DNA from 2 places in the Streptomyces sp. NPDC054932 genome. Region 2 is predicted to be linked to the other one. Evidence: riboswitches for the same ligand, from Rfam matches in the RefSeq annotation. Region 2 holds a riboswitch; the other holds the start of a gene.

Region 1 (21,379 bases), on a different contig from region 2:
CGACGAGCGGGGCAGGCTCGTCTGGCGGGACCGGATGGTGTGGATCGGCGCGGAAGGGCTGCGGGTGGATCCCGAGCGCCCTGTTCCGCTGATCGTCTTCCCGCCGCCGGGCATCACGCGGGCGCGGGCGCTGGAGGTGCTGGAGCGGGAGGGCCGGGCGTGGCGGATCGCGTGCACGAGCGGCAGTCTGAGCGGCCTGATCGCGGCGGCCCGGGCGGGGCTGGGCGTGATGGCACACACCCGGGGGCTGATCCCGCCGGGCCTGGTGCGCGTCGGCGGGCTGCCCGAGCTGGGACCGGTGGAATTCGCACTGCTGCGCGGGGCGCGCCCTCCGGCCGCGGCCGAGGCGCTGGCCGCGGCCGTGCTGTCCGGCGCGGACCGGCTCAGCCGCACGTCAACGGCGTGAACACGGTGATCACTGGGGAGGTCTTGTGGAGGTATCCCAAGGCCGATCGGCCCCTGTTGACCATGCGGTACGTTCACCGCGGCGCGCGGAGAGGAGCGGGGCTTGCGCGAGATCACCGTCCCACCCGTCGTCACGGGCGCGCCCGTCGGCGGCCTGGCCGACATCGTCTTCCAGCACGCCCGTGAGGAGCCGGACCGGGTGGTGCTCGGCCGGAAGTCCGACGGGGTCTGGCGGGACGTGACCTCCCGGGAGCTGGCGGCCGAGGTGCTCGCGCTCGCCAAGGGCCTGCTGGCCCAGGGGGTGCGCTTCGGGGACCGGGTCGCCGTGATGTCCCGTACCCGGTACGAGTGGACCCTCTTCGACTTCGCGCTGTGGGCGATCGGGGCCCAGCCCGTCCCGGTGTACCCGACGTCCTCCGCCGATCAGGTGCACTGGATCCTCTTCGACACCGACTGCACGGCCTGTGTCGTCGAGGACGAGAACCAGGCCATGACGGTGGGGTCGGTGATCGACCGGCTCCCCCACCTGCGGCGGCTGTGGCAGCTCGACGCCGGGGCCGTGGACGCGCTCGTCGACGACGGGCGCCGGGTCGCCGAGGACGTCGTGCACCGCCACCGAGGCGCCGTGACCCCCGACTCGACCGCCACCGTCATCTACACCTCGGGGACCACCGGCCGGCCCAAGGGGTGCGTGCTCACGCACGGCAACTTCATGTACGAGACCGACACCCTGGTGAGCACGTGGGAGTCGGTGTTCCGGGCCCGGCAGGGCGAGCAGCCGTCCACCCTGCTCTTCCTGCCGCTGGCGCACGTGTTCGGCCGGATGGTGGAGGTGGCCGCGGTCCGGGCCCGGGTCAAGCTCGGGCACCAACCGGTGCTGGCGGCGGCCGAGTTGCTGCCGGATCTCACCGCCTTCCGGCCGACCTTCGTGCTGGGTGTCCCGCACGTCTTCGAGAAGGTCTTCGCGGCCGCCCGCCGCAAGGCGGAGGCGGAGGGGCGTACGAGCGCCTTCGACCGGGCGGTGGAGACGGCCGTGCGGTACGCGGAGGCCCGCGAGCGCAGGGCCTTCGGCACCGGGCCGGGGCCCTCGGCCGCGCTGCGGATGGAGCACCAGCTCTTCGACAGGCTCGTCTACGGGAAGGTCCGCGAGGCGATGGGCGGCCGGGTGCGGCACGCCATGTCGGGCGGGTCGGCGATGTCGCGCCGCCTGGGGCTCTTCCTCGACGGGGCCGGGATCACGGTGTTCGAGGGGTACGGGCTGACGGAGTCGTGCGCGGCGGCCACCGCGAACCCGCCGGGGGCGACCAAGTACGGCACGGTGGGGCGGCCGATCCCGGGCAGTTCGGTGCACATCGCGGACGACGGGGAGGTGTGGCTGCACGGCAGTCACATCTTCTCCGGGTACCTGGGCGACGCGCGTGCCACGGAGGCGGTGCTGCGCGGCGGCTGGCTGGCGACCGGGGATCTGGGCCGGCTGGACGAGGACGGCTACCTCACCATCACCGGGCGCAAGAAGGACATCCTGGTGACGTCCAACGGCAAGAGCGTCGCGCCGGCCGCGCTGGAGGAGCGGGTCCGTTCGCATCCGCTGGTGTCGCAGTGCGTGCTGGTGGGCAACGACCGGCCGTACATCGCGGCGCTGCTCACCCTGGACATGGACGGGATAGCGCACTGGCTGTCGATGCGCGGGCGGCCGCAGCTGCCGGCGGCGGAGCTGGTGGGCGACCCCGAGCTGACGGCGGAGGTCCGCCGGGCGGTGGTGGCCGCGAACACCCTGGTCTCGCAGGCGGAGGCGATCCGCACCTTCCGGGTGCTGGGTGAGCAGTTCACGGAGGAGCGGGGTCTGCTGACCCCCTCGCTGAAGCTCAAGCGCCGGGCGATCGAGAAGGCGTACGCGAAGGAGGTCGCGGCCCTCTACTCCTCCTGACCGGGCTCCCGTGGCGCGGGCCATCGCGGCAGGTCCGGGCGACTTCCCGGCCGGGCACCAACAGAACTGACGGATCGTCATTTCTATCCGCCAGCAATATTGACGATCCGTCAGGTCACGCACAGAATGCGGGGATTCCAACCGGAGGGGATCCCCGACATGTTGCGACCGATCCGCACCCTGGCCGCCGCGGCGGCGGCCCTCGCGCTCGTCTCCGCCTGCAACTCCGCCTCCACCAACGGCACCTCCCCGGGCAAGCCCGGTGACGCGCCGGGGAACTCCCGCGGGGTGACCGCAGAATCGATCAAGGTCGGCGGGATCGTGTCGATGACCAGCGCCAGCGGCTACAGCAAGAAGGACACCGACCTCGGCGCCAGGGCCCGCTATCTCCGGGCCAACGCCGAGGGCGGGATCAACGGACGCAGGATCGACTACCTCGGCGCGGAGGACGACGGCCAGGACCCCGCCAAGAACCTGGCGGCCGCCCGCAAACTCGTCCAGCAGGACAAGGTCTTCGCCGTCTCCCCCATGAGCTCGGTGACCTTCTCCGGAGCCGACTTCCTGGAGCAGGAGAAGGTCCCCACCTTCGGCTGGGGCACCCTGCCCTCCTTCTGCGGACCCAAGCACATCTACGGCTTCAACGGCTGCCTGGTCCCCACCCCCGGCGGCACCCTCAACCAGACCTGGCCCGAGGGCATCGGCCAGATCCTCGGCGGGGCCCGCGGCAAGTCGGTCGCGATCATCGCCAACGACAGCGACGCCGGGAAGTTCGGCATCCGCACCTTCCAGCAGGGCTTCGCCAGCGCCGGCTTCCAGGTCTCCTACGCCAAGGCGTCCGTGCCCGCCACCGCCGTCCCGAGCGACTGGTCCGCGTACGTGAAGGAGATCCTCGACGGCAGCGGCGGCAAGGCCCCGGACGCCGTCGTCTCCGTCATGCAGACCCCCAACAACATCGGACTGTTCACCGCGCTCAAGCGCAGCGGCTACAAGGGGCTGCTCTCCGACCCCACCGACTACGACCCGGGTCTGCTCGCCAAGGACGCCACCAAGCAGGCCCTGGACGGGGTGCACGTGCTGCTGCAGTTCCAGCCCTTCGAGTCGACCGACCCGAAGATGGCGCAGTTCAAGGCCGACATCAAGGCGGCGGCGGGCGGCCAGGAAGTGCCTTTGAACATGCACATGTTGACCGGCTACATGTCGGCCGACCTGTTCGTCTCCATCGCGCAGAAGGCGGGCAAGGAGCTGACCGTCGAGTCCTTCCAGGCCGCCGCGCAGGGCTTCTCCGACACCGGCACGCTCGTCGGCGACCGCGCGGAGCCCAAGGGGCAGAAGGACAGCTTCGGCTGCGGGGCGCTCGTCCAGCTGAAGAACGGCGCGTACGAGGTCTCCGTGCCGTTCAAGTGCTACGAACCCATCCCCTTCAAGTAGGGCCGCGGCATGGGAGATCTGCTCGTCTTCGTACTGAGCGGTCTGGTCTCCGGCGCCCTGTACGCACTGCTCGCCACCGGGCTGGTGCTGTCGTACTCGGCGTCCGGGCTGTTCAACTTCGCGCACGGGGCCACCGCCTACCTGTGCGCGCTCACCTTCTACGAGCTGCACTCGGGGCTGGGCTGGCCGGCCGTCCCGGCCGCCCTGCTGGTGGTCTTCGTACTGGCCCCCGGTCTCGGCTGGGGCCTGGACCGGCTGATGTTCCGGCGGCTCGCCCGGGTCGGCGAGACCGCGCAGATCGTGGCCACCATCGGGCTGCTGGTGGCGCTGCCGGCCGCCGGGCTGTGGGCGGTGGAGCTGCTGGCCGAGGCGGGCGCGCCGGTGAAACCGGCGGAGAACCAGTTCGGGCTGCCGGGCGTGGGGCCCAGCCCCGCGAAGTCCTGGCAGCTCGCGGAGGGCGTCGGCATCGACTCCGACCAGCTGATCACCTGGGTGGTCACCGCGCTGGTGGCGGTGGCCCTGTGGGTGCTGATGCGGCACACGCGGCTGGGGCTGCAGCTTCGGGCCGCCGTGGACAACCGCTCGCTGACCGAGCTGCGCGGCATCAGCGCCGACCGGCTGTCGTCGGTGGCGTGGATGATCGCGTCGGCGCTGGCCGGCCTGGCGGGGGTGCTGGCGACCCCGCTGCTGGGGCTCTCGGCGCACGACTTCACGCTGTTCCTGTTCGTCTCGGCCACGGCCGCGGTCATCGGACGGTTCGCCTCCGTGCCGCTCGCCTTCGCGGGCGGGCTGGGGCTGGGGGTGCTGCAGAACCTGGTGGCCGGGTACGCGTCCTTCGCCGAGTCCATCACCGGCTTCCGCACGGCGGTGCCCTTCCTGATCCTCTTCGGCGGACTGCTGGTGCTGACCCGCAGGGCGCGCGCGGCGGGGGTCGCCGCCGCGGACGCGCCGCCGGTCGACCATCTGGCCGGGGCCTCGTGGTCGCGCCGGTGGGGGGTGTGGGCGGTGGGCGCGGCGCTCCTGTGCGCGGCGTTCTACACCGTGACCACGCCCTTCTGGAGCGGACTGCTCGCGCAGGGGCTGGCCATCGCGCTGGTGTTCATGTCGTTCACGGTGGTGACCGGGCTCGGGGCGATGGTGTCGCTGGCGCAGGGCACCTTCGTGACCTGCGCCGCGCTCGTGGCCGGGCTGCTCATGAGCCGGGGCTGGCCCTTCGTGGCCGCGCTGGCGGTGGGCACGTGCGTGGCGGCGCTGCTGGGGGCGCTCGTCGCGCTGCCGGCGCTGCGGCTGGGCGGCAGGTCCCTGGCCCTCGCCACGCTGGCGCTGGCGTTCCTCGCCGACCAGGTGCTCTTCCAACTGCGCTGGCTGCGCAACGGCGACGCCGGGTGGTCGATACCGCGGCCGGTCCTCGGGCCGGTCGACCTCTCGGACGACCGGGCGCTGGGGGTGGCCCTGGTAGTACTGGTCGCGCTGGTGGCCGCCGGGCTGAGTGCCCTGCGGAACTCCCCGTCGGGGCGGGCGATGCTGGCGGTGCGGTCGGCCCCGGCGGCGGCCGTGGCCTCCGGGGTCTCCGTGCTGCGGACGAAACTGCTGCTGTTCACGCTGTCGGCGGGGCTCGCCGGGTTCGGGGGCGTGCTGTACGCCTCGTACAACACCCGGATCACGGCGACGGACTTCACGGCGATGACCGGGCTGGTGTGGCTGGCGGTGGTCGTGGCGGCGGGGGTGCGCAGGCCGCAGTACGCGGTGGTGGCGGGGCTGGTGTTCGCGGTCGCCCCGCGGGTGCTGGCGGACTACGTGACCGCGTCGGCCCATCTGCCGGTGATCCTGTTCGGGCTGGCGGGGCTGGCCCTGGCCAACGATCCGGACGGGTACTGCGCGGCGGTGCCGGTGCGGCTGGCTCGGCGGCGCGCCGCGGGACCGCCTCCGCCGCGGATCCCGGCGCAGCCGGGGCCGGCAGGAGGGCGCGCCGCCGCTTCCCGGGGCTCCGTCCCGGACCCCGCGCCTCGAACTCCCCCGGCGGGGCTGGATCCGCCCGCCGGAGCCGCCGCACTTGAGCTGCGCGGGGTCACGGCCGGGTACGACGGGGGGCTCGTGCTGCACGGGGTCGATCTGACCGTCCGGGCGGGCGAGATCCTCGCCGTGCTCGGGCCCAACGGGGCCGGGAAGAGCACCGCCTGCCGGGTGGCCGCCGGGCTGCTGCCCGTCGGGGCCGGAGCGGTGTACACGAGCGGACGGGACACCACTCGGGACGGGGCCGTGCGCCGGTCCCGGGCCGGGGTGCTGCTCGCTCCCGAAGGGCGGGGGATCTTCCCCTCGCTCACCATCGAGGAGAACCTGGCCCTGTACCTCAGGGACGCCGGGGCACGGGCCGCCGTCTACGCGCGCTTCCCGCGGCTCGCGGAGCGGCGCGGGATTCCCGCCGGTGCGCTGTCCGGCGGGGAGCAGCAGATGCTGGCCCTGGCGCCGCTGCTGCAGCGGCCGCCCGCGGTCCTGATCGCCGACGAACCGTCCCTCGGGCTCGCCCCGCGCGTGGTGGAGGACGTGTACGCGCTGCTCACCGAGCTCCGCGACGCCGGGACCGCGCTGCTCCTGGTGGAGGAGAAGGCCGCCGAGATCCTGGGGATCGCCGACACCGTGGCCTACCTCTCCCAGGGGCGGGTCTCCTGGTGCGGCCCCCGGGCCGAGGTGGAGGCGGACCGGCTCACCGAGGCCTACCTGGGGATGGCGACATGAGCGGGGGCGGGTACGTGCTGGAGGCGCGCGGGATCGGCGTGCGGTTCGGCGGTGTCAGGGCGCTGACCGGGGTGGACCTCGGGGTCCGCGCGGGCGAGGTGTGCGGACTGATCGGGCCGAACGGTGCCGGGAAGACCACGCTGTTCGACGTCCTGTCCGGGATCCGCCGCCCCGACCGGGGGCGGATGCTGCTGGACGGGGTGGACGTGACCCGCCGCTCCCCCGTCTGGCGGGCCCGGCACGGCATACGCCGGACCTTCCAGCGGCAGCAGCTGTTCGGCCAGCTCAGCGTGGCCGACAACGTGCTGGTGGCGCAGGAGTGGCGGGGCGGCGGGGGCGGTCCGGCCGCCGATCTCCTCGCCCTGCCGGCCCGGCGGGCCCGGGAGCGTGAGCGCCGGGCCCGCGGCGAGCGGGTGCTGGCCGACTGCGGGATCGGCGCGCTCGGGGCCTCGTACGCGGGCGGGCTGCCCGTCGGGCAGGCCCGGATGGTGGAGCTGGCCCGCGCGGTCGCCGATCCGCCGCGGGTGCTGCTGCTGGACGAGCCCGCGTCGGGCATGTCCGCGCCCGAGCGCGAGCGGCTCGCGGAGGTCGTCCGGCGGCTGGCGGACCGGGAGGGCTGTGGAGTGCTGCTGGTCGAGCACAACGTGGCCTTCGTGATGGACCTGTGCACGCGGGTCGTCGTACTGGACCTCGGGACGGTGCTGGCCGAGGGCACCGCGGCCGAGGTGCGGGCGAACCCGCTGGTGCGGGAGGCGTACCTCGGGACGGGGTGAGGGAGCGCGCCGGGTGCGCACGGGATGCGCCCGCGAATGGCGGGAATACGTCGCACGAGAGGCCGGTTGTCGCCCCTCGTACGACGCTGTACCACCGCGCACCCGTGCGCCGACGTGAGGGAACGACCCGACGTGAACCAGGTCCCGGCCATCAGGCTCAACAACGGCACGCTCATGCCCCAGCTCGGCTACGGCGTCTGGCAGGTGCCGGACGCGGAGGCGGAGCGCGCCGTCGGGACCGCCCTGGAGGCCGGTTACCGGAGCATCGACACGGCCGCCATCTACGGCAACGAGGCGGGCACCGGCAAGGCCGTCGCCGCCTCCGGCCTGGCGCGCGAGGAGCTGTTCGTCACCACCAAGCTGTGGAACGGTCCCCGGCAGACGTGGGGGCGCGACGAGGTGCTGCGCGCCTTCGACGACTCGCTGTCGAAGCTGGGTCTGGACCACGTGGACCTGTACCTGATCCACTGGCCGCGTCCGATGCGCGACGACTTCCTCACCATCTGGAAGACCTTCGAGGAGATCGCGGCGAGCGGCCGCGCCGGGGCGGTCGGCGTGTCGAACTTCCGCCCGGCCGATCTGGACCGGATCGCCGCCGAGAGCGAGCTGGTCCCGGCCGTGAACCAGGTCGAGCTGCACCCGCTCTTCCCGCAGGCCGAGCTGCGCGCCCTGCACGCTCAGCGCGGGATCGCCACCGAGGCCTGGTCCCCGCTGGGCCAGGGCAAGGAGCTCCTGACCCTCCCGGCCGTGACGGCGATCGCCGCCCGGTACGGCCGCAGCGCCGCGCAGGTGGTGCTGCGCTGGCACCTGCAGCACGGGAACGTCGTGATCCCGAAGTCCGTGACCCCCGCGCGCATCCGGGAGAACCTGGACGTGTTCGGCTTCGAGCTGGCTGCGGCCGACATGGCCGCCCTGGACGCCCTGGGCGCGGGCGCGGCGGGCCGCCGGATCGGTCCGGACCCGGCCGAATTCGACGTGTGACGGGAGCCGGGGCGGGCCCGCCCGCGGGTCAGACGCGTACGAAGCTCCGTATGCGGTACGTCGGCTCCGCGCGCGGGACGTCCTGGTCCGGCAGCAGTTCCAGGCGGGCCGCCAGCTCCTGCGCGGTGATGCCGCGCGGCACGATCCGCGAGGCGTACCGGCCCGCGAGCAGCGCCTCGGCGGAGCCGCGCGGGGTGCGGCCCTGGCCGTGGCCGGTGAAGCGGGCCTCGCCGACCGGGAGCAGGCCCGCCCGGGCCGCGTAGGCCTCGACCTCCCCGGAGGCGTCCGAGGGGGTCGGGGTCAGGTGCGCGGCGAAGACGGCGTCGATGTCGCTGCCGACGTCGTGCGCCGAGTCCTTGTCCACGGTGGCGAGGAGGACCCCGCCGGGTCGCAGCACCCGCGCGGCCTCGGCGATCACCGCCGGGACCAGCCCCGGCTCCCGCAGCAGGTGCAGCAGCCACACCGCGCTCACCGCGCAGAGCGATCCCGACCGCACCGGCAGCCGGGCCGCGTCGGCGAGGGTCACCGGGACACCGCGCCGCAGGGCCGCCGCGGCCATGCCCCGGGAGGCGTCCGCGCCCAGGACGCGCAGTGCGGGGCGCCGCAGCCGGTCGGTGACGAGGCCCGTGCCGCAGCCGAGGTCGAGGAGGACCTCGGCGTCCGCCGGGAGCAGTCCGAGGACGGCGGCGGCCGCCGCCTCGGCGCGCGGGGTGCCGCCGCGGGTGGCGTCGTAGAACGCGGCCTCGGCGTCGTAGTCGAGCAGGGGTCTCACGGACGGTATGTGCGTGGTCATCAGCTCGCGCCGTGGGCCGGGGCGAGGGCTTCGACGCGTTCGGCGAGGGCGAAGTCCGACTCCGTCACCACGTCGCCGGCGTCATGGCTGTTCACGGAGAGCCGGACCGTGTTGTAGCCGAGTGTCAGGTCGGAGTGGTGGTTCAACTCCTGCTGCACGGAGGCGATGTGGGCGACGAGGGCGCTCGCGGCGAAGTGCGTGCCCAGGCGGTAGGTGCGGAAGATCCGGTCGTCCTCGAAGGCCCAGCCGGGGAGCTCCCGCAACCGGTCCTCGATCTCCTTCTGTGACAGCGGCTCACTCGGCATGCACCGGCTCCTTTTCCCCGTGACGTGTAGTCAAGGTTCCCACAGTGGACGCCGGAACAATCCTTTCGCGCCATAGTGCGCTCGGGTACTCCTACGCCTTCCGCGTCCGTCGCGCCCCCCATATGCTCCTGCGCCGGACAGGCTGTTACCAGCGGTAACGAGGGGGTACTCGCCATGGCGGGCACGGGCAGTTCCAGGCGTACGTTCATCGCGGGCGCGGGCGCGGCGGCCGCCTCCGGGGCGGTCATGACCGGGGCCGCGGCCGCGCCGGCGGCCGCCGCCGCACCCGGCCCTGCCCCGGACGGACGGCGTGTCGCGGTGCTCGGCGGCGGGGTGGCCGGCCTGACCGCGGCACACGAACTCGCCGAGCGCGGCTACGCCGTGACCGTGTACGAGCGCCGGGCGCTCGGCGGCAAGGCCCGCAGCATGGACGTGCCCGGCAGCGCCCGCGGCGGGCGCCGGCCGCTGCCCGCCGAGCACGGCTTCCGCTTCATCCCCGGCATCTACCACAACCTCCCCGACACGATGCGGCGCATCCCCTTCCCCGGGAACGCGGGCGGCGTGTGGGACAACCTCGTCGCCCCGCGCGAGATGATGTTCGCCCGCGCCGCCGGGCGCGAGGACCTGCGCGCGCCCATCCCCTGGCCGGAGCACTCCCCCGCCGAGCTGACGCCCGAGGAGCTCCGGCGCGCGCTCACCGGCATCCTGCAGACACTGGTCCGGCTCCCGCTGCACGAGACGGCGTACTTCGTCGACCGGGTGCTCGTCTTCCTCACCAGCTGCGACGAGCGGCGCGAGGAGGTCTGGGAGCGGACGCCCTGGTGGGACTTCGTCCGGGCGGAACGGATGTCGAACGAGTACCGGCGCATCCTCGCCGTCGGCATCACCCGCAACATCGTGGCGACCAAGGCCGAGGAGGCCTCCACCCGTACGGTCGGCACCCTCGGCGAGGCCTTCGTCTTCAACCTGCTGGGGCGCGGGGCGGACGGCCCGCCCGACCGGATCCTGAACCTGCCGACCAACGAGGCCTGGATCGACCCCTGGGAGGCCCATCTGCGGTCCCTCGGAGTGGAGTTCAGGATCGGCTGGACCGTCCGGGAGGTGCGGTACGCGGGCGGCCGGGTGAGCGGGGTCGCCGTCGAGGGTCCGGACGGGGTCCGGCAGACCGTCACCGCCGACCACTACGTGAGCGCGCTGCCCGTCGAGCACGCCCGCCGCACCTGGAGCGCGGCGCTGCGGGCCGCGGATCCGATGCTGGGGCGCTGCGACCGGCTGCAGACCGACTGGATGACCGGCATCCAGTTCTACCTCACCGAGCGGGCCCCGCTGGTGCACGGTCACCTCAACTGCATCGACTCGCCCTGGTCGTTGACGGCGATCCAGCAGGCCGAGCACTGGCCGTCCCGGGACTTCCCGGCCGACTACGGCGACGGTGCGGCGGTCGACTGCCTGTCGGTGGACATCTCGGAGTGGGACAGGCCGGGGATCCTGTACGGGAAGACGGCCAAGCAGTGCACCCGCGAGGAGGTGGCGCGCGAGGTGTGGGCTCAGCTGAAGGCCTCCCTCAACGACACCGGGAAGATCCTGCTGGCCGACTCCGGGCTGCACTCCTGGTTCCTGGACCCGGGCGTGGACGGGCTCGGCACCCCGCACCCCACCAACCAGGACGAGCTGCTGATCCACCCGGTCGGCACCCTCCACAACCGGCCGAGCGCGGGCACCCGCATCCCGAACTTCTTCCTCAGCGGGGACTACGTCGCCGTCGACATCGACCTGGCGACGATGGAGGGGGCCAACGCCTCGGCCCGTGCGGCCGTCAACGCCCTGCTGGACCGGGACGGTTCGCAGGCCCCGCGGTGCACGGTCCGGCCGATGTACCGGGCCCCGGAGCTGGAATCCGCCAAGCGGCACGACCTGTGGCGCCACCGTCTCGGCCTGCGCAACGTCTTCGACCTGGGCTGAGCCTCCTCGGTTAACGTCGTGTGCATGACGACGACCCACGTGGGCACCCTGCTGCGCGCCTGGCGGGACCGGCGCGGCATCAGCCAGCTGGAACTGGCGGGCCGCGCCGAATCCTCGTCCCGCCACATCAGCTTCATCGAAACGGGCCGGTCCCGGCCGAGCGAGGAGATGGTGCTCCGGCTCGCCGACCATCTGGACGTACCCGTGCGGGAGCGCAATTCCCTGCTCCTGGCCGCCGGTTACGCCCCGCGCTACGCGCACACCGCGCTGGACGACCCGGCGATGGAGACGCTGCGCGAGGGGATCGAGCGCCTGCTGACGGGGTACGAGCCGTATCCCGCGCTGGTGGTGAACTCCATGTACGACGTCGTCGCGGCCAACCGGGGCATCGCGATGCTGCTGGAAGGGCTCCCGGAGCACCTGCTGACCCCGCCGCTGAACGCCATGCGGATCACCCTGCACCCGGAGGGCCTGGCCCCGAGGATCCGCAACCTCAGGGAGTGGCGCGGCCACCTGCTGGCGCAGATGGGCCGGCAGATCGCGCTGGCCCGGTCCGAGCCGCTGCGCGCCCTGTACGAGGAGGTGTCGGCCTATCCGGTCGCCGAGCGCCCGGGCGACAGCGCACCGGACGAGCCCGTCGCGTACATCGCGCTGCCACTGGTCATCGAGCACGACGGGCACGTGCTGTCCTTCGTGTCGTCCATCGCCACCTTCAACACCCCGATGGACGTGACCGTCGCCGAGCTGGCCATCGAGACGATGCTCCCGGCCGACCCGGCGACGGTGAAGTACCTGCGCTCACTGGGAGGCTGAGCCCTGACGCAGGGCCAGCTGCTGGAGCACGGCGAAGCCCGCCACGGTGAGGGCCTGCACCGGGATCCACAGCAGCCCGGCGGCGGTGGGGTGGAACCAGAGCGCCAGTGACACCAGACTCAGTGCGGCCCAGGCGTAATTCGTCTCGATGACGAGCTTCACGGGCAGCACGGGCGGCTGCCGCCGGGAGGCGAGCCAGCCCACCCCGGCCCCGTACACGGCGAGGAGGATCCCGAGTTCCAGCAGCAGCCCGGGCCCGACCCCGAGCAGCCGGCCGAGCGGGGCGGAGAAGGCCGCGTACGCCAGCCCGTTGGTGGTGGTGACCACGGAGTCGAGGGCGAGGAAGCGGCGCAGCGCGGCCTGCGGGACGCGGTTGCGGGCGAAGCCGGCGAGCGGGGTCGCGGACATGGGAATCAGCCTCCATCGAGGTCGAACGGCCAGGTGGGACACGGGTTCCGGGACCGAGTGCGCGGCCCCGGGACCCGCTGCGTCCACTGTGCCGGGGGCCTTGGAACGGGTCGATTACCTCCGAGGTCATGCCAACCCTTTTTGAGCTGTACGGCAGGAAACGTTGGGGTTCCTCTGGTTCGGCCAGGGGCGGGGGGCTAGGCTTCACGAAGCCCGATCACCTCGAACGTCTTGTCGACATATGGAGAATCCGCCGGTGCGAGCCGCCGCCAGACCCGACCTCGCCGCGATCTGGCGTCGCGTCGAGGCACTGTCGCAGGAGAGCGGGCAGGATCCGGCCGAGGTGCTGGCGGCGGAGCGGCTCGGTCACCTGTCCGGGGTCGAACCCGGGCGCATACCCCAGGTGGTGGCGGGCACCGCCGTCGAAGTTCCGCTGGAGCGGCGGGTGCACCAGCGGTTCCTGCTGCTGCGCACCACCCGGCGCGACAAGCACGGCCGGGAATGGCCACTGGCCGCGATAGCCGACGACTTCGATGCCCCCGGCGCCTCCCTCGGGCCCCTCAACGCGGGCACCGGGCTGCCCCGGATGGGTCACGCGGCCGGTGTGCAGCGGTTCTTCGGCGTCCATGCCGGTTTCCTCCTGGCCGACAGCAAGAGCGCGGTGGAACGCGCCCTCGCCCTGTCCGCCACCACCGTCTCGGACGGCAGGGACGACCTGGAGCGCCTGTCGTACCTCACCGGAATGACCCCGCAGGCCGTCCGGCTCACCCTCGACGGCAGCCCGCCCCGGCTGCCGCTGAAGGAGCAGGTGCACCTGCGCTTCGAGCACCTGCGCCGCACCCGCGTACGCGAGGACGGCCAGCCCCACTCACTGGCGGCCATCGCCAGGTCCTTCGACGCGTCGGGGCAGTCGCTGACCCGCCTCGCCCAGGGCGAGGGCCTGCCCAACCTCGCCGCGGCCGCCGGGATCCAGCGTTTCTACGGCGTCGAGGGCGGCTTCCTGCTGGCCGACGACACCGAGGCGCTCTCCACCGCCCTGGCCCTGATCGAGGGGGACCTGGAGTCCGCGGTCCGGGACCGGGAGAACCCGATGCTGGCGGTGATGCGGGCCCACGACGTACGGAGCATCGTCACGCGGGCCGGCCGGCTGTCGCCCCAGGGCTGGAAGTCCCTGGCCGACCACCTGGACGACCTCCTCGCGCGCGAGGGGCAGCTCGGAATCGCGGGCACGAGGGGCGGAGCACCGGCCGAGGGCGCCGCCGAGGGAGAAACACCATGAGGACCACACGGGCCGTGCGCGAGCCGGGCCCCGAACCGCGGGAGGGCGCGCGCCCGGCGCCGCGGGCCCGTCCCGCGGCAATCACCCGGACGCGGTGCGCCGCCTGCGCCCGACACCGGGGCAAAGGGCGGAAGGTCGATTTCCGTATCTCCTGCCACCCGCCCGGCGGGACACCACGGCCACCGCGCGGGCCAGGGGGATCCGGCGGAGATCCGGGCCGGTACCGCCGGCCCGCACCCCGCCGGCATCCCGCGCACCCCTCTGCCGCCGCCCCGGGAGCAGCCGCTCCCCGGGGCGATCGAGCGCCCCACGTCCTCACTCGGTCGGGGAAGCCCCGTGCCACGCCGTGACCCGCACAGCCGGTCGCCGCATTCCTCACGCCGATGCCCTCAGCACGGCCCTGACAGAGAGCCCGCCACGATGACCCAGTCCTCCCCGCCCCGCCACGCCGTCGTCATAGGCGGCAGTCTGGCCGGCCTCCTCGCGGCCGCTGTCCTCGCCGAGCACGCCACGGTCACCGTCATCGACGCCGACCCGCTGCCCGAGGGCCCGGCTCCGCGCCGTGGGCTCCCTCAGGCCCGGCACACCCACCTGCTGTGGTCGGGCGGTGCCCGGGCCATAGAGCGGATCCTGCCGGGCATCACCGACGACTGGACGAAGGCGGGCGCCATCCGCCGCAGCCTGCCCACCGACCTGGTCACCAAGACCGCCCAGGGCTGGATCCCGCGCTGCGGGGAGAAGCAGTTCAACATCTCCTGCAGCCGCGACCTCCTCGACTCGGTGGTCCGCGCCCGGGTGACCGGCCTGCCGGGGGTGTCCACCCTCCAGCAGAGCCGGGTCCGGGGTCTGGAGGGCACGGCGGCCCGCGTCACCGGCGTCCGCGTCGACACCCCCGAGGAGCAGGACCGGCTGGTGACGGCCGATCTCGTGATCGACGCCAGCGGTCGCGGCTCGCGGGCCCGGACCTGGCTCCAGGCACTCGGTGTGAGCGGCATCCGGCAGGCCGAGGTCGACTCCGGTCTCGTCTACGCGACCCGGATCTTCGAGGCCCCCGCCGGGGCGCACGAGATGGGTTTCCCCATCGTCAACGTGCAGTCCGACCCCCGGGTGCCCGTCCCCGGGCAGACGGCCACGATCGTGCCGATCGAGAACGGCCAGTGGCAGGCCACCCTGTCCGGCACCCGCGGAGGCCAGCCGACCGGCGACCCCGACGCGTTCATCCCGTTCGCCAAGGCCGTCCGCGACCCGATCGTCGGCGAGCTCCTGGAGGGCCGCAAGCCCCTGACGGACGTCGCCGTCACCCAGGGCACCGCCAACCGCCGGATCTACTTCGAGAAGGCCGAGCTGCCCGACGGCTTCTTCGCCGTCGGAGACTCGGTCGCCACCTTCAACCCGCTGTACGGGCAGGGCATGACCGTCGCCGCCCAGGGGCTGCTGGCCGTCCGCACCCTGCTTCGGGCGAAGGGCCTGTCCCACCCCGGGATCGGCCGCGAGGCACAGCGCGCGATCGCGCCCCAGGTCAGCACCGCCTGGGAGCTCGCCACGTCGCAGGACATCCTGTATCCGGGGGCCACCGGGATGAAGCCGCGCGCCGGCACCGGTCTGCTCAATGCCTACGTCAACCGGCTGATGACGGGCGCCACCACGGACGAAGCACTCACTGCCGCCCTGTTCAAGGTCCTCACCATGAGCATCGCGCCCACCCACTGGCTCCGCCCGTCGGTGGTCTGGCACGTGCTGCGCGCCTCGAGCCGGGGCGCCCTGAAGGCGCCGCCGCTCACCGCCGCCGAGCGGGCCGTCGCCGGGCTCGACCCGGCGCCCGGCTCCCGTACCGGATCGGGGACCGGGACCGGCCCGGGGACCGCGAGCGGCGGCGCCGCCGGCCCTGCAGCGGACCCGGTCGGCCCCGCCGACCCCGTCGGACAGGCCCGATGAGACGCGGCGCCCCGGGCCAGGGGGTGTCCGGGGCCCGGGGCGTGCGTCGCGCGCGGGATCCGCGCGCGGCGGGATCAGAGCTCCGCGAGGTCCAGCCCGGCCTGCGCGGCGGCCGCCTGCACGGTCTGCTCCAGCAGGACGGCGATGGTCATCGGGCCGACCCCGCCCGGCACCGGGGTGATCAGCGAGGCCCGGGCAGCGGCCGACTCGAAGTGCACGTCGCCGACGTTGCCCTCGTTGTACCCGGCGTCCAGGACCACGGCGCCCGGCTTGATGTCCTCGCCCCGGATGAACTCGGCCTTGCCGACGGCGGCGACCAGCACGTCGGCCTGGCGCACGATCGAGGGAAGGTCCACGGTGCGCGAGTGGCAGTAGGTGACGGTGGCGTTCTGCTCCAGCAGCAGCATCCCGGCGGGCTTGCCCAGGATCGCGCTGCGGCCGACGACGACGGCGTGCTTGCCGGTCAGGTCCACGTCGTAGGCGGCGAGCAGGCGCATGATGCCGCCGGGGGTGCAGGAGACGAAGCCGGGCAGCCCGAAGCCCATGGCGGCGAAGGAGTGCATGGTGACCCCGTCGACGTCCTTGCCCGGGGCGATGGCCTCGAAGGCGGCGCGCTCGTCGATGTGGTGCGGGACGGGGTGCTGGAGCAGGATGCCGCTGATCTCCGGGTCCTCGGAGAGCGCGGTGAGGGTGGCCACCAGTTCCTCGGTGGTGGTCGCGGCGGGCAGCTCGACGTGGCGGGAGGTGATCCCCGCCTTGGCGCAGCGGTTCTGCTTCATGCGTACGTAGGTCACGGAGGCGGGGTCCTCGCCGACCAGCACGGTCGCGAGGCAGGGCGCGGTACCGGTGCGCTCGGTGATCTTCGCCGCGAGGGCGGCGGTCTCCTCGGAGATGCGGCGGGCGAGGGCGGTGCCGTCCATCAGCCGGGCAGTGGCGGTCGTCATGGGGTCTCCTGAACGTCGCTGCGGATCGCGGTTCGCCCAGGCGCGCGGCAGTCGGCGCACCGGGTCCACAGGTACGCCGGGCCGCTCCCCGGTGGTGATCCACCCGAACGCCAGTCACGGCCCGCCGACCACTGTAGTCGACATATCCGGTGGTTGACGGGCGCCCGGCCTGCGACGATCAAGGCATGACGCGTACTTTTGACCATCTTGTCGCAGAGGCCGAGTCCGTCTCCGTCGACGGCTGGGACTTCTCCTGGCTCGACGGCCGGGCCACCGAGCAGCGTCCCTCCTGGGGCTACCAGCGGCTCATGGCCGAGCGCCTGGCCCGGGTCCGGTCCGCCCTGGACATCCAGACGGGCGGCGGCGAGGTCCTGGCCGGGTCCGGTCCGCTGCCGCTGCTGACCGTGGCCACCGAGTCCTGGCCGCCCAACATCGAGAAGGCGACGCGGCTGCTGCACCCGCTGGGCGCGGCCGTGGTCGCGGACTCCGACGAGCCGCCGCTGCCCTTCGGCGACGCGGCCTTCGAGCTGGTGTGCAGCCGGCACCCGGTGACCATCTGGTGGGAGGAGATCGCGCGGGTGCTGACGCCGGGCGGCACCTACCTCTCGCAGCAGGTCGGTCCGGCGAGCGTCTTCGAGCTCGTCGAGTACTTCCTCGGCCCGCAGCCGCAGGAGGTCCGGCGCGCCCGGCACCCCGACGACGCGGTCGCCGACGCCACGGCGGCCGGCCTGGAGGTCGTCGATCTGCGCTCCGAGCGACTGCGCACGGAGTTCCACGACATCGGAGCCGTGATCTACTTTCTGCGGAAGGTGATCTGGATGGTGCCCGGCTTCACGGTCGGGCAGTACCGGGACCGGTTGCGCGAGCTCCACGAACAGATCGAAAACGAAGGTCCGTTCGTCGCGCACACCGCCCGCTTCCTCATCGAGGCCCGTAAAACGGGCTGATGTGAGGGGCGGACGGATCTACGCCGGATCGGTTGCGTGGCCACAGCGTGGCGCAGGTCACTCAATTCAGCGCGTAACGAATCGACTCGGGCATGCGATGAACCGACAGGTGTCCTCGCGCGGCCCGGAATACAGACCCCCCTCGGGTCTGTTTCCCGAGTTCGCGCGATGATGTCCCGCCCACCCTTATCTGTTCGCAACGAGAGGCTCCTTGTGTCGCTCAGCCCGTCCCGTACGTTCCCTCCGGAGATCGCCGAATCCGAGGCCCTGGTCGCGCTCGTCGAGCGCGGCCGCGAGCAGGGTCACATCAACGGTGACGACGTGCGCCAGGCCTTCGAGGCCGGCCGCATCCCGGTGGACCAGTGGAAGCGGGTCCTGCGCAGCCTGAACCAGGTCCTGGACGAGGAGGGTGTCGCCCTTCACGTCAGCGCGGCCCCCGCCACCAAGGCTGCCGCCAAGAAGCCCCGCAAGGCTGCCGCCGCCCCGGCCCGTACCGTGGCCAAGAAGGCCACCCCCGCGCCGCGCCCCATCGGCGCGCGCAAGACGGCCGCCACCGCGGCCACGGCCACCGCCACGGCGATATCCGCTCCGTCGGCCGCCGCCACCGAGGACGAGGTGTCGGCCGAGGCCGCCGCCGAGCCGAAGAAGCGCACGGTCAAGAAGACCGCCGCCAAGAAGACCGCCGTGAAGAAGACCGCCGCGGCGAAGAAGACCAGCGCCAAGGACGCCGACGAGGGCGAGACGCCCGTCGTCGAGGGCGAGGACTGGGCTGCCGAGGACCTCGCCGACGAGGCGGAGGACGAGGCACCCAAGGCCGGCGGTACCCAGGGCTTCGTGCTGTCCGACGACGACGAGGACGACGCTCCGGCGCAGACGGTCATGGTGGCCGGTGCCACCGCCGACCCCGTCAAGGACTACCTGAAGCTGATCGGCAAGGTGCCGCTCCTCAACGCCGAGCAGGAGGTGGAGCTCGCCAAGCGCATCGAGGCGGGCCTGTTCTCCGAGTACAAGCTCGAAGAGGAGGAGGACCACAAGCCCGCCTTCAAGCGCGAGCTGGAGATCCTCGTCGAGGACGGCCGCCGCGCCAAGAACCACCTGCTGGAGGCCAACCTCCGCCTCGTGGTCTCCCTGGCCAAGCGCTACACGGGCCGCGGCATGCTCTTCCTGGACCTGATCCAGGAGGGCAACGTCGGCCTGATCCGCGCCGTGGAGAAGTTCGACTACACCAAGGGCTTCAAGTTCTCCACGTACGCGACGTGGTGGATCCGGCAGGCGATCACGCGCGCCATGGCCGACCAGTCGCGCACCATCCGCATCCCCGTGCACATGGTCGAGATCATCAACAAGCTCGCCCGCGTGCAGCGCCAGATGCTCCAGGACCTGGGCCGTGAGCCCACCCCGGAGGAGCTGGGCAAGGAACTCGACATGACCCCCGAGAAGGTCATCGAGGTCCAGAAGTACGGCCGCGAGCCGATCTCCCTGCACACCCCCCTGGGTGAGGAGGGCGACAGCGAGTTCGGCGACCTCATCGAGGACTCCGAGGCGGTCGTCCCGGCGGACGCGGTCTCCTTCACCTTCCTCCAGGAGCAGCTCCAGTCGATCCTGGGCACGCTCTCGGAGCGCGAGGCGGGCGTGGTCTCCATGCGCTACGGCCTCAACGACGGCCAGCCGAAGACCCTGGACGAGATCGGCCGCGTGTACGGGGTCACCCGTGAGCGCATCCGTCAGATCGAGTCCAAGACCATGTCGAAGCTGCGTCACCCGTCGCGTTCGCAGGTGCTGCGCGACTACCTCGACTGAGCCGTCGGGGACATCCCGCACGGGAAACGCCCCCGACCTGCCCTGCGGCGGGTCGGGGGCGTTTCCCGTGGTGCTCAGGCCAGCCGGAACACGGGCCCCTTGGGGGTGAACGGCAGGCCGGCCCCCTGCGGAATCAGATAGGCGTGCTCGCGCCGGATCCGCAGGGTGTCGCACCACCCGTCCGTGATCACCAGCACCGGGGCCCCGGGCGGGAAGTCCTCCGCCCGCTGCAGCAGGTCGATGCCCGGCTGCAGCTCGGTCCCGCCGCGCCCGCGGACCCGTACCCGGCCCGCGATCTCGGTGGGCGGCAGGTAGCCCGCGTCGTACGGCGCCGCGTCGCAGAAGACCACGCGGGCCGCCGGTACGTCGCGGGCCTGCGCGTACGAGGCGATCGCGCCCAGCGCCTTGCCGAGGAGGGCGGCGTTCATCGACCCCGAGGTGTCGAGCACCACGCCGAAGGTGCAGCGGGCGATCTCCTCGGGCGGGAAGTACCGGCCCGCCCGCGGGATGTCCGGGGTGGACGCCTGGCGGCGGGCCGGGCGCGCGTAGGACCGTACGGCCACGGGGCGCGGCACGAACTCGTCGAACCAGCGGGCGAGCCGGGCGTCCCAGGGCACCGGCGGGTGCGCCAGGGCCCGGATCTCCTGGATCAGCCCGGCGGGCAGCAGGCCGCGCTCCCCGTACGTGTGCAGATCGAAGCCCTGGACCAGGCCGCGCCGGTAGAAGTCGTCCAGGTCCGTGTACGGGAGGCTGCCGGTGTGGGGCAGCGGCTCGCCCAGGATGTCCCCGAGGCCCTTGCCGCGCAGGGTGGCCAGGCGCCGCATCCGGCGCACGTCGGTGACGATGCGGTCGTAGACCTCCTCGACGGACAGGTCCTTCAGCGCCGGGTCGTGGAGCAGCCCGGCCGGCATCTCGCCGACGCCCATCTCCACGAGCCAGCCGTTGACCACGTAGTCGGCGGCCACGTTGTGCAGGTACGGGTCCCGGGCTCCGCGGCGCTCGCCGTGGCGCAGGGCGGCGTGCAGCATCTCGTGGGCCAGGACGAACCGCCATTCCTCGTCCTCGAACGTGCGCAGCGGGTTGATGTAGATCTCCCCGGCCGTGGCACTGACGGCGGCGACGGAGATCCCGTTGGTGCGGGCCAGCTCGACGTCGGCGACGATCTTCAGACCGCTGGCGAGCCCGCCGAGGAGCGGGTACGAGGAGACGAACCAGTTCAGGGCCCGGTCCCACGGGCGCTGCGCCACGCGTTCCCCCGTGACCCGGTCGCGGCGCCCGCCGGCCACCTCCATGGCCGCGGAGACACTGCGGGTCAGGGCGTGCGCGAAGGCGGTCTCCCAGTCGGGGACCGCCGAGCCGTTCCACGCGCGCCAGGTGACCAGGAGCTGGTCGGGACGGTCACCAGCGGTGCCGCAGAGTTCCAGGGCGGCGGGGATGCCGTCGCGGCGCCAGCGGGCCGCGAGCAGTTCCTCGTCGCCGCCGGGGTACTCGGCGGGGAGGTCGTCCGGGGGCCGGACGGTCGGCTGGGTCAGCAGGAAGCGGTTGACGACGGCGCAGCGGGCGGCGAGGTCGAAGCGGTCGGGCTGTACCCGGTCCTCCCGGTCCGCGGCCGGGACGTGGCCGAAGCCGAGGTGGAGCAGGGCGTGGGCGAGGGCCCAGGCCCAGGTGCGGGGCTCGGCGCGCAGTCCGGAGCGGACGTGGAGGACGCCGTTGGAGTCCACGGCGACCAGGCCCGCGGCGGGGGTCGCCGGGCACTTGGGCTGCTGGCACACGCTCCCGCCGACGGCGGCGAGGGCCGGGTTCCGCTTGACCAGGGCGAGCCCCTCGGCGAAGGCCTGGGCGGCGGGATCGGACGGGGTCTTCTTCTGCGGGCGGGGGCGCGCCCCGCTCACCGGCGGGCCTCGACCAGCCGCGGCATGTCCCGGGCGGCCTCGACGAGGAAC
Region 2 (6,744 bases):
CAGGGGGAGTCGATGAGCCGCACCGAGACCTCCACCACCCCGAAGCCGGTGCCCGCCGCGAGACCGAGGGTCAGGGCCCGCGGCCCGTCCGGGAGCCGGCCCGCGACCACGCCGACCAGCAGGACCAGCCCGGCCACCGCCAGCAGTCCCAGCTCCAGCGCAGGCGACCCGGTCCCGGTGCCCTCCTCCCCGGCGGACAGGCCCAGCATCAGCAGTCCCGCGCACACCACCGCCACCGCGGCCCACTCGGTCCGGGAGAGCCGCACCCGCAGCAGCCGCGCCGCGACCACCGCCGTCACCGCCAGACTGGCCGCCAGCGCGGCCCCCACCGCGTAGATGGGGATGTGCCGCAGGGCGATGATCTGGAGCACGAAGCCGGCCGCGTCCAGGCCGAGACCCGCCAGGTACCGCCACTGCCGCACGGCCCGCAGGAACAGTGCCGTGTCCACCCCGGACCCCGTGCCCGGCTCCGCCGACCGTGCCGCGACGGCCTGCAGAACCGACGCCGTGCCGAAGCAGACCGCCGCACCGAGCGCGCAAATCATCCCAATGAGCACGAACCGACTCTAGGTCACGGATCTCACGGCGGCCGGATTCCATCGGCCGGGGACCCCGCTCTAGTCTGTCCGCAGTACGCCGGGCCCCAGGGGGAGCAGCAGACATGGACAGCAGCAGCACCAATCAGCGCCGTATGCGCTCCGGCGCGGTCGCCCTCGGCGGCATGGGCCTCCTCGCGGCCACGCTCGTGGCCTGCGGCAGCAGCGACGAACCGGACAAGCGCTGTGCCTCCCGTTCGACGTTGCAGCACCTGAACAACAAGGAGTGCAAGAGCGGCGGCACCGGCTCGTACTACTACGGCGGCTACGTGGCCGCCGGCAAGGTCTCCGGCGGCAGCTTCGACAAGTCCGCCGTCACCCGCGGCGGCATCGGCGGCCACTCCAGCTCCGGCTCCAGCGGCGGCTGACCGACACCATGCAGCGGCACACCATCGAGCCCCGTCCCGACTGGCAGAAGACCGTCGAGGAGCAGGGGGTGATCTACCCCCTCACCCGCTTCCCCGACGACTCCCTGCGCCCCTACTGGGACGAGAGCGCGTACTACTCCTTCTCGCTCCCCGAGGTCGAGGCCCTGGAGAACGTCGTCGAGGAGCTGCACGCCATGTGCCTGGCCGCGGCCGCGCACATCGTCGAGCACGACCGCTTCGCCGACCTCGGCATCACCGATCCGAAGCTGGCCGCGCTGATCGCCGAGTCCTGGCGGCGCCGCGCCGAACAGCCCTCCCTCTACGGCCGTTTCGACCTGCGCTACGACGGCAGCGGCAGCCCGGCCAAGATGCTGGAGTACAACGCCGACACGCCCACCTCCCTCGTGGAGGCGGCCAGTCCGCAGTGGTTCTGGATGGAGGAACGCTTCCCCGGCGCCGACCAGTGGAACTCCCTCCACGAGCGCCTCGTCGACGCCTGGCGGCGCCAGGCCGAGCTGCTCCCGCCCGGCCTGCTGCACTTCGCGCACTCCGAGACCGACGAGCTCGGCGAGGACCTGATGACGGTCGCCTACCTCCAGGAGACCGCCGAGCAGGCCGGCCTGGACACCCAGGCGCTCTCCGTCGAGCAGATCGGCTGGGACAGCCTGTCCGGCCGGTTCGTGGACGAGAAGCTCCGCTTCATCCGCTCCTGCTTCAAGCTCTACCCGTGGGAGTGGCTGGCCACGGACGAGTTCGGCCCGCAGGTGCTCGGCACGTACGACCACGGCGGCGGCTCCGGCACCACCTGCTGGATCGAGCCCCTGTGGAAGATGCTCCTGTCCAACAAGGCGCTGCTCGCGATCCTGTGGGAGCTCTTCCCGGAGCACCCCAACCTGCTGCCCGCCTACCTCGACGGGCCGCGCGAGCTGGCGGAGCCCGGGTCGGCCGGCTACGTGGCCAAGCCCCTCCTCGGCCGCGAGGGCGCGGGCGTCACCCTGCACGAACCCGGCCCGGACGGCGAGCCGTTCGTACCGGAGCCGGGGGAGCGGTACTGCTTCCAGGGCCTGGCCCCGCTGCCCGACTTCGACGGCAACCGGGTGGTGCTCGGCGCGTGGGTCGTCGAGGACGAGGCGGCGGGGCTCGGCATCCGCGAATCGGCGGGGCCGGTCACGGACGAGTACGCCCGTTTCCTGCCCCACGTCATCCTCTAGGGGGTGTCCGCAAAGTCCCGCCCGGCTCCGGGCGCCGGCGCTGCTTTGCGGACACCCCTCTAGCCGCTGCGGACGGGGCCGCCTAGACGCCCAGCACCGATCGGAGCTGGTCCAGGCCCCAGTCCAGGTCCTCCTTGCTGATCACCAGCGGCGGGGCGATCCGGATCGTCGACCCGTGGGTGTCCTTCACGAGCACCCCGAGCTCCATCAGCTTCTCGGAGATCTCCCGGCCCGTGCCGCGTGACGGGTCGATGTCGACGCCCGCCCACAGCCCGCGGCCGCGTACGGCGGTCACGGCGCCCCCGCCCACCAGCAGGTTCAGCTCCCGGTGCAGGTGCTCGCCCAGCTCGGTGGCGCGCTGCTGGAACTCGCCGGTCCGGAGCATCGCGATGACCTCCAGGGCGACGGCGCAGGCGAGCGGGTTCCCGCCGAAGGTGGAGCCGTGCTGCCCGGGCCGGAAGACCCCGAGCACGTCCCGGTCGGCGACGACGGCCGACACCGGCACCACGCCGCCGCCGAGCGCCTTGCCGAGGATGTAGACGTCCGGGACGACGCCCTCGTGTTCGCACGCGAACGTCCTTCCGGTCCGCCCCAGCCCCGACTGGATCTCGTCCGCCATGAACAGGACGTTCCGCTCGCGGGTCAGCTCCCGTACGCCGCTCAGGTATCCGGCGGGCGGCACCAGTACGCCCGCCTCGCCCTGGATCGGTTCCAGCAGTACGGCCACGGTGTTCTCGGTGACGGCGTGGGCCAGCGCGGTGAGGTCCCCGTACGGCACGATCTCGAAGCCCGGCGTGTACGGCCCGAAGTGGTCGCGGGCGTCGTGGTCCGTGGAGAAGGAGACGACGGTCGTGGTCCGGCCGTGGAAGTTGTCGGCGGCGACCACGATCTTGGCGTGCCCGTCCGGAACGCCCTTGACCTCGTAGCCCCACTTTCGGGCGGTCTTCACCGCCGTCTCCACGGCCTCCGCGCCCGTGTTCATGGGCAGCACCATCTCCTTGCCGCACAGCGCGGCGAGCTCGGTGCAGAAGTCGGCGAAGCGGTCGTGGTGGAAGGCGCGCGAGGTGAGCGTGACCCGTTCCAGCTGGGCACGGGCGGCGTCGATCAGACGGCGGTTGCCGTGCCCGAAGTTGAGGGCCGAGTACCCGGCGAGCATGTCGAGGTATCTGCGGCCCTCGACATCGGTCATCCACGCGCCCTCGGCGGACGCGACGACCAGGGGCAGCGGATGGTAGTTGTGCGCACTGTGCGCGTCTGCGGAGCGGATGGCATCAGCAGTTGTCGACACGGGGTCTCCGATCGTCCGTCTGGCCGGGCGTAGCGCCGGGTGAAGCGGTGACGAGGGTGGCGTCACCTTCATATCGTCGCTCGTATCCCGGACGCAGAAACCTCTTCTGCGGCGCGCCCGCTAAGGTGGGCGGTACGCACGGCGACTGGCGTACGGAGAACCAACTCCGGGGGAGTCGTGCGCGCTCGACCGCATTCAGGGCCGCTCGCCTGGGCCTCGCGGGGTACCGATCACATCGACCCCGGAGGAGCCCGCCATGTCCGCGAGCCGCCATCCCGCCCTTTTCGCGACCGACCCCGAGCTGGCGTCGTTCGTCGCGGCGGAAGAAGTGCTGCAGGCGCAGACCCTGCGCCTGATCCCCAGCGAGAACTACGTGTCCGCAGCCGTCCTGGAAGCCTCCGGCACCGTGCTGCAGAACAAGTACAGCGAGGGCTACCCCGGCCGCCGCTACTACGAGGGCCAGCAGAACATCGACCGCGTCGAGGCGCTGGCGATCGAGCGGGCCAAGGGCCTGTTCGGCGTGGACCACGCGAACGTGCAGCCGTACTCCGGCTCGCCGGCCAACCTGGCCGTGTACCTGGCCTTCGCGAAGCCGGGCGACACCGTGATGGGCATGGCCCTGCCGATGGGCGGGCACCTGACGCACGGCTGGGGCGTCTCGGCCACGGGCTCATGGTTCCGGGGCGTCCAGTACGGCGTCCGGCAGGACACCGGCCTCATCGACTACGACGCGGTGCGCGAGCAGGCCCTCGCCGAGCGGCCGAAGCTGATCTTCTGCGGCGGTACCGCGCTGCCGAGGACCATCGACTTCGCGGCCTTCGCGGAGATCGCGAAGGAGGCCGGCTCGATCCTGGTCGCGGACGTGGCCCACATCGCGGGCCTGATCGCGGGCGGCGCGCACCCGTCCCCGGCGGACCACGTCGACGTCATCTCCACCACCACGCACAAGACCCTGCGCGGTCCGCGGGGCGCGATGCTGATGTGCCGGGAGGAGCACGCGAAGGCGATCGACAAGGCGGTCTTCCCGGGCCTGCAGGGCGGTCCGCACAACCAGACCACGGCCGGCATCGCGGTGGCGCTGCACGAGGCCGCGCAGCCGTCGTTCGTCAGCTACGCCCACGCGGTCGTCGCCAATGCCAGGGCGCTGGCCGCGGCGCTCCTGCAGCGGGGCTTCGACCTGGTCTCGGGCGGTACGGACAACCACCTCGTGCTGATCGACCTGACGGGCAAGGACGTGCCGGGCAAGATCGCCGCCAAGGCCCTGGACCGGGCCGGCATCGTCGTGAACTACAACACGGTGCCGTTCGACCCGCGCAAGCCGTTCGACCCGTCGGGCATCCGCATCGGCACGCCGTCGCTGACCTCGCGCGGCCTGTCCACCGAGCACATGCCGCTCGTGGCCGAGTGGATCTCGCGCGCGGTCGACGCCGCCGCCAAGGGTGACGAGCAGGCCCTCGCCGCGATCCGCGCCGAGGTCACGGACCTCATGGCCGCCTTCCCGGCCCCGGGACTGCCGCTGTCCTGACCTGCGGCGCCGGTTCCGGGGGGCTCCGCGCGGCGGATCTCTCCGGAACCGGCGGAAATCGGTCGCTCGGCCGGGGCGGTATCCGGACGCGCCGCTACCCCCCGGTACCCCGGCGCGGTACGGGCGGACCCGGCGCGACCCGCGGGGATCCGGCCAGCGGAGGGCACGGGCCCGCCCCCGCACCTGAGAGAATGAAGCCATGGCTTCTGATCGTCCTCGCGCGCTCTCCGGCATCCAGCCCACCTCCGGCTCGTTCCACCTCGGGAACTACCTCGGAGCCATCCGCCAGTACGTCGCCCTGCAGGAGACGCACGACGCCTTCTACATGGTGGTCGACCTGCACGCGATCACCGTGCCGCAGGATCCGAAGGAACTGCGCGCGAACACCCGCCTCTCCGCCGCGCAGCTGCTGGCCGCAGGGCTGGACCCCGAGCGCTGCACGCTCTTCGTCCAGAGCCACGTGCCCGAGCACGCGCAGCTCGGCTGGGTCATGAACTGCATCACCGGTTTCGGCGAGGCCAGCCGGATGACCCAGTTCAAGGACAAGTCCGCCAAGGGCGGCGTCAACAACGCCACCGTCGGCCTGTTCACGTACCCGATCCTGCAGGTCGCCGACATCCTGCTCTACCAGGCGAACGCGGTCCCCGTCGGCGAGGACCAGCGCCAGCACATCGAGCTGACTCGTGACCTGGCGGAGCGCTTCAACCAGCGCTACGGCCGGACCTTCACCCTCCCCGCCGCGCACATCGTCAAGGAGGTCGCGAAGATCTACGACCTCCAGGACCCGGCGATCAAGATGTCGAAGTCCGCGTCGTCCCCCAAGGGCCTGATCAACCTCCTCGACGAGCCCAAGGTCACCGAGAAGAAGATCAAGAGCGCGGTCACCGACACCGAGGCGGAGGTCCGCTTCGACTCCGAGGCGAAGCCGGGCGTCAGCAACCTGCTCACGATCTACTCCACCCTCACGGGCGAGACGATCACCGAGCTGGAGGCGAAGTACGAGGGCAAGGGCTACGGCGCGCTGAAGACCGACCTGGCCGGCGTGATGGTCGATTTCGTCACACCGTTCAAGAAGCGCACCCAGGAGTACCTGGACGACCCCGAGACGCTCGATTCCCTCCTGGCCAAGGGCGCGGAGAAGGCCCGCGCGGTCGCCGCCGAGACCCTCGCGCAGGCCTACGACCGCCTCGGTCTGCTGCCCGCCAAGCACTGACGAACGCAACTACGGACAGAGAGCCCTGGCACGAATGGGGGTGCTGCCGCCACACTGGGGCGGCAGCAGTCCACAGCCACAAGCGGAGGAGAGACACGTGGGGACCGTAACGCTCGGCGTTTCGATCGCGGTCCCGGAGCCGTACGGCAGCCAGCTCCAGGAGCTGCGCGCGGGCTTCGGGGACGCCGCCGCGCACGGCATCCCCACGCACGTCACCCTCGTACCGCCCACCGAGGTGGAGGCGGACCGGCTCCCCGCGATCAGGGCCCACCTGGTCGAGGTCGCGGCCGCCTTCCGGTCCTTCCGGATGCGGCTGGACGGCACGGGAACCTTCCGTCCCCTCTCCCCGGTCGTCTTCGTCAAAATCGTCGAGGGCGCCGCGGGCTGCACGCGTCTGCAGAGCGAGGTCCGCGATCCCCAGGGGCCGATCGACCGCGAGCTGGCGTTCCCGTACCACCCGCACGTCACGGTCGCCCACGGGATCTCCGAGGAGGCGATGGACCTGGCCTTCACGACCCTCGCCGAGTACGCCGCGGAGTGGGT

Evidence for each region. A riboswitch is a leader RNA that binds a small molecule or an ion and turns the genes downstream of it on or off. The one in region 2 is predicted to bind ZMP and ZTP.
Region 1: linked by a shared signal. The riboswitch ahead of ACWGE1_RS02980 (bifunctional 5,10-methylenetetrahydrofolate dehydrogenase/5,10-methenyltetrahydrofolate cyclohydrolase) and the one ahead of ACWGE1_RS07635 (serine hydroxymethyltransferase) in region 2 are both predicted to bind ZMP and ZTP.

What each region holds. Positions count from the first base shown of each region.
Region 1 covers NZ_JBSGXU010000006.1:10,481-31,859, forward strand. The annotation lists gene ACWGE1_RS02915 (LysR substrate-binding domain-containing protein) at 1-406, shown strand, start outside; gene ACWGE1_RS02920 (AMP-dependent synthetase/ligase) at 509-2,332, shown strand; gene ACWGE1_RS02925 (ABC transporter substrate-binding protein) at 2,492-3,760, shown strand; gene ACWGE1_RS02930 (ABC transporter permease subunit) at 3,770-6,496, shown strand; gene ACWGE1_RS02935 (ABC transporter ATP-binding protein) at 6,493-7,269, shown strand; gene ACWGE1_RS02940 (aldo/keto reductase) at 7,402-8,250, shown strand; gene ACWGE1_RS02945 (class I SAM-dependent methyltransferase) at 8,279-9,043, opposite strand; gene ACWGE1_RS02950 (4a-hydroxytetrahydrobiopterin dehydratase) at 9,043-9,348, opposite strand; gene ACWGE1_RS02955 (hydroxysqualene dehydroxylase) at 9,523-11,310, shown strand; gene ACWGE1_RS02960 (helix-turn-helix domain-containing protein) at 11,335-12,123, shown strand; gene ACWGE1_RS02965 (hypothetical protein) at 12,109-12,531, opposite strand; gene ACWGE1_RS02970 (hypothetical protein) at 12,788-13,810, shown strand; gene ACWGE1_RS02975 (NAD(P)/FAD-dependent oxidoreductase) at 14,231-15,745, shown strand; gene ACWGE1_RS02980 (bifunctional 5,10-methylenetetrahydrofolate dehydrogenase/5,10-methenyltetrahydrofolate cyclohydrolase) at 15,820-16,689, opposite strand; ZMP/ZTP riboswitch at 16,717-16,817, opposite strand; gene ACWGE1_RS02985 (class I SAM-dependent methyltransferase) at 16,875-17,636, shown strand; gene ACWGE1_RS02990 (RNA polymerase sigma factor) at 17,850-19,436, shown strand; gene ACWGE1_RS02995 (vWA domain-containing protein) at 19,511-21,328, opposite strand; gene ACWGE1_RS03000 (ATP-binding protein) at 21,325-21,379, opposite strand, start outside.
Region 2 covers NZ_JBSGXU010000018.1:373-7,116, forward strand. The annotation lists gene ACWGE1_RS07615 (hypothetical protein) at 1-557, opposite strand, end outside; gene ACWGE1_RS07620 (hypothetical protein) at 662-964, shown strand; gene ACWGE1_RS07625 (glutathionylspermidine synthase family protein) at 973-2,175, shown strand; gene rocD (ornithine--oxo-acid transaminase) at 2,258-3,463, opposite strand; ZMP/ZTP riboswitch at 3,595-3,685, shown strand; gene ACWGE1_RS07635 (serine hydroxymethyltransferase) at 3,720-4,988, shown strand; gene trpS (tryptophan--tRNA ligase) at 5,188-6,201, shown strand; gene ACWGE1_RS07645 (2'-5' RNA ligase family protein) at 6,299-6,744, shown strand, end outside.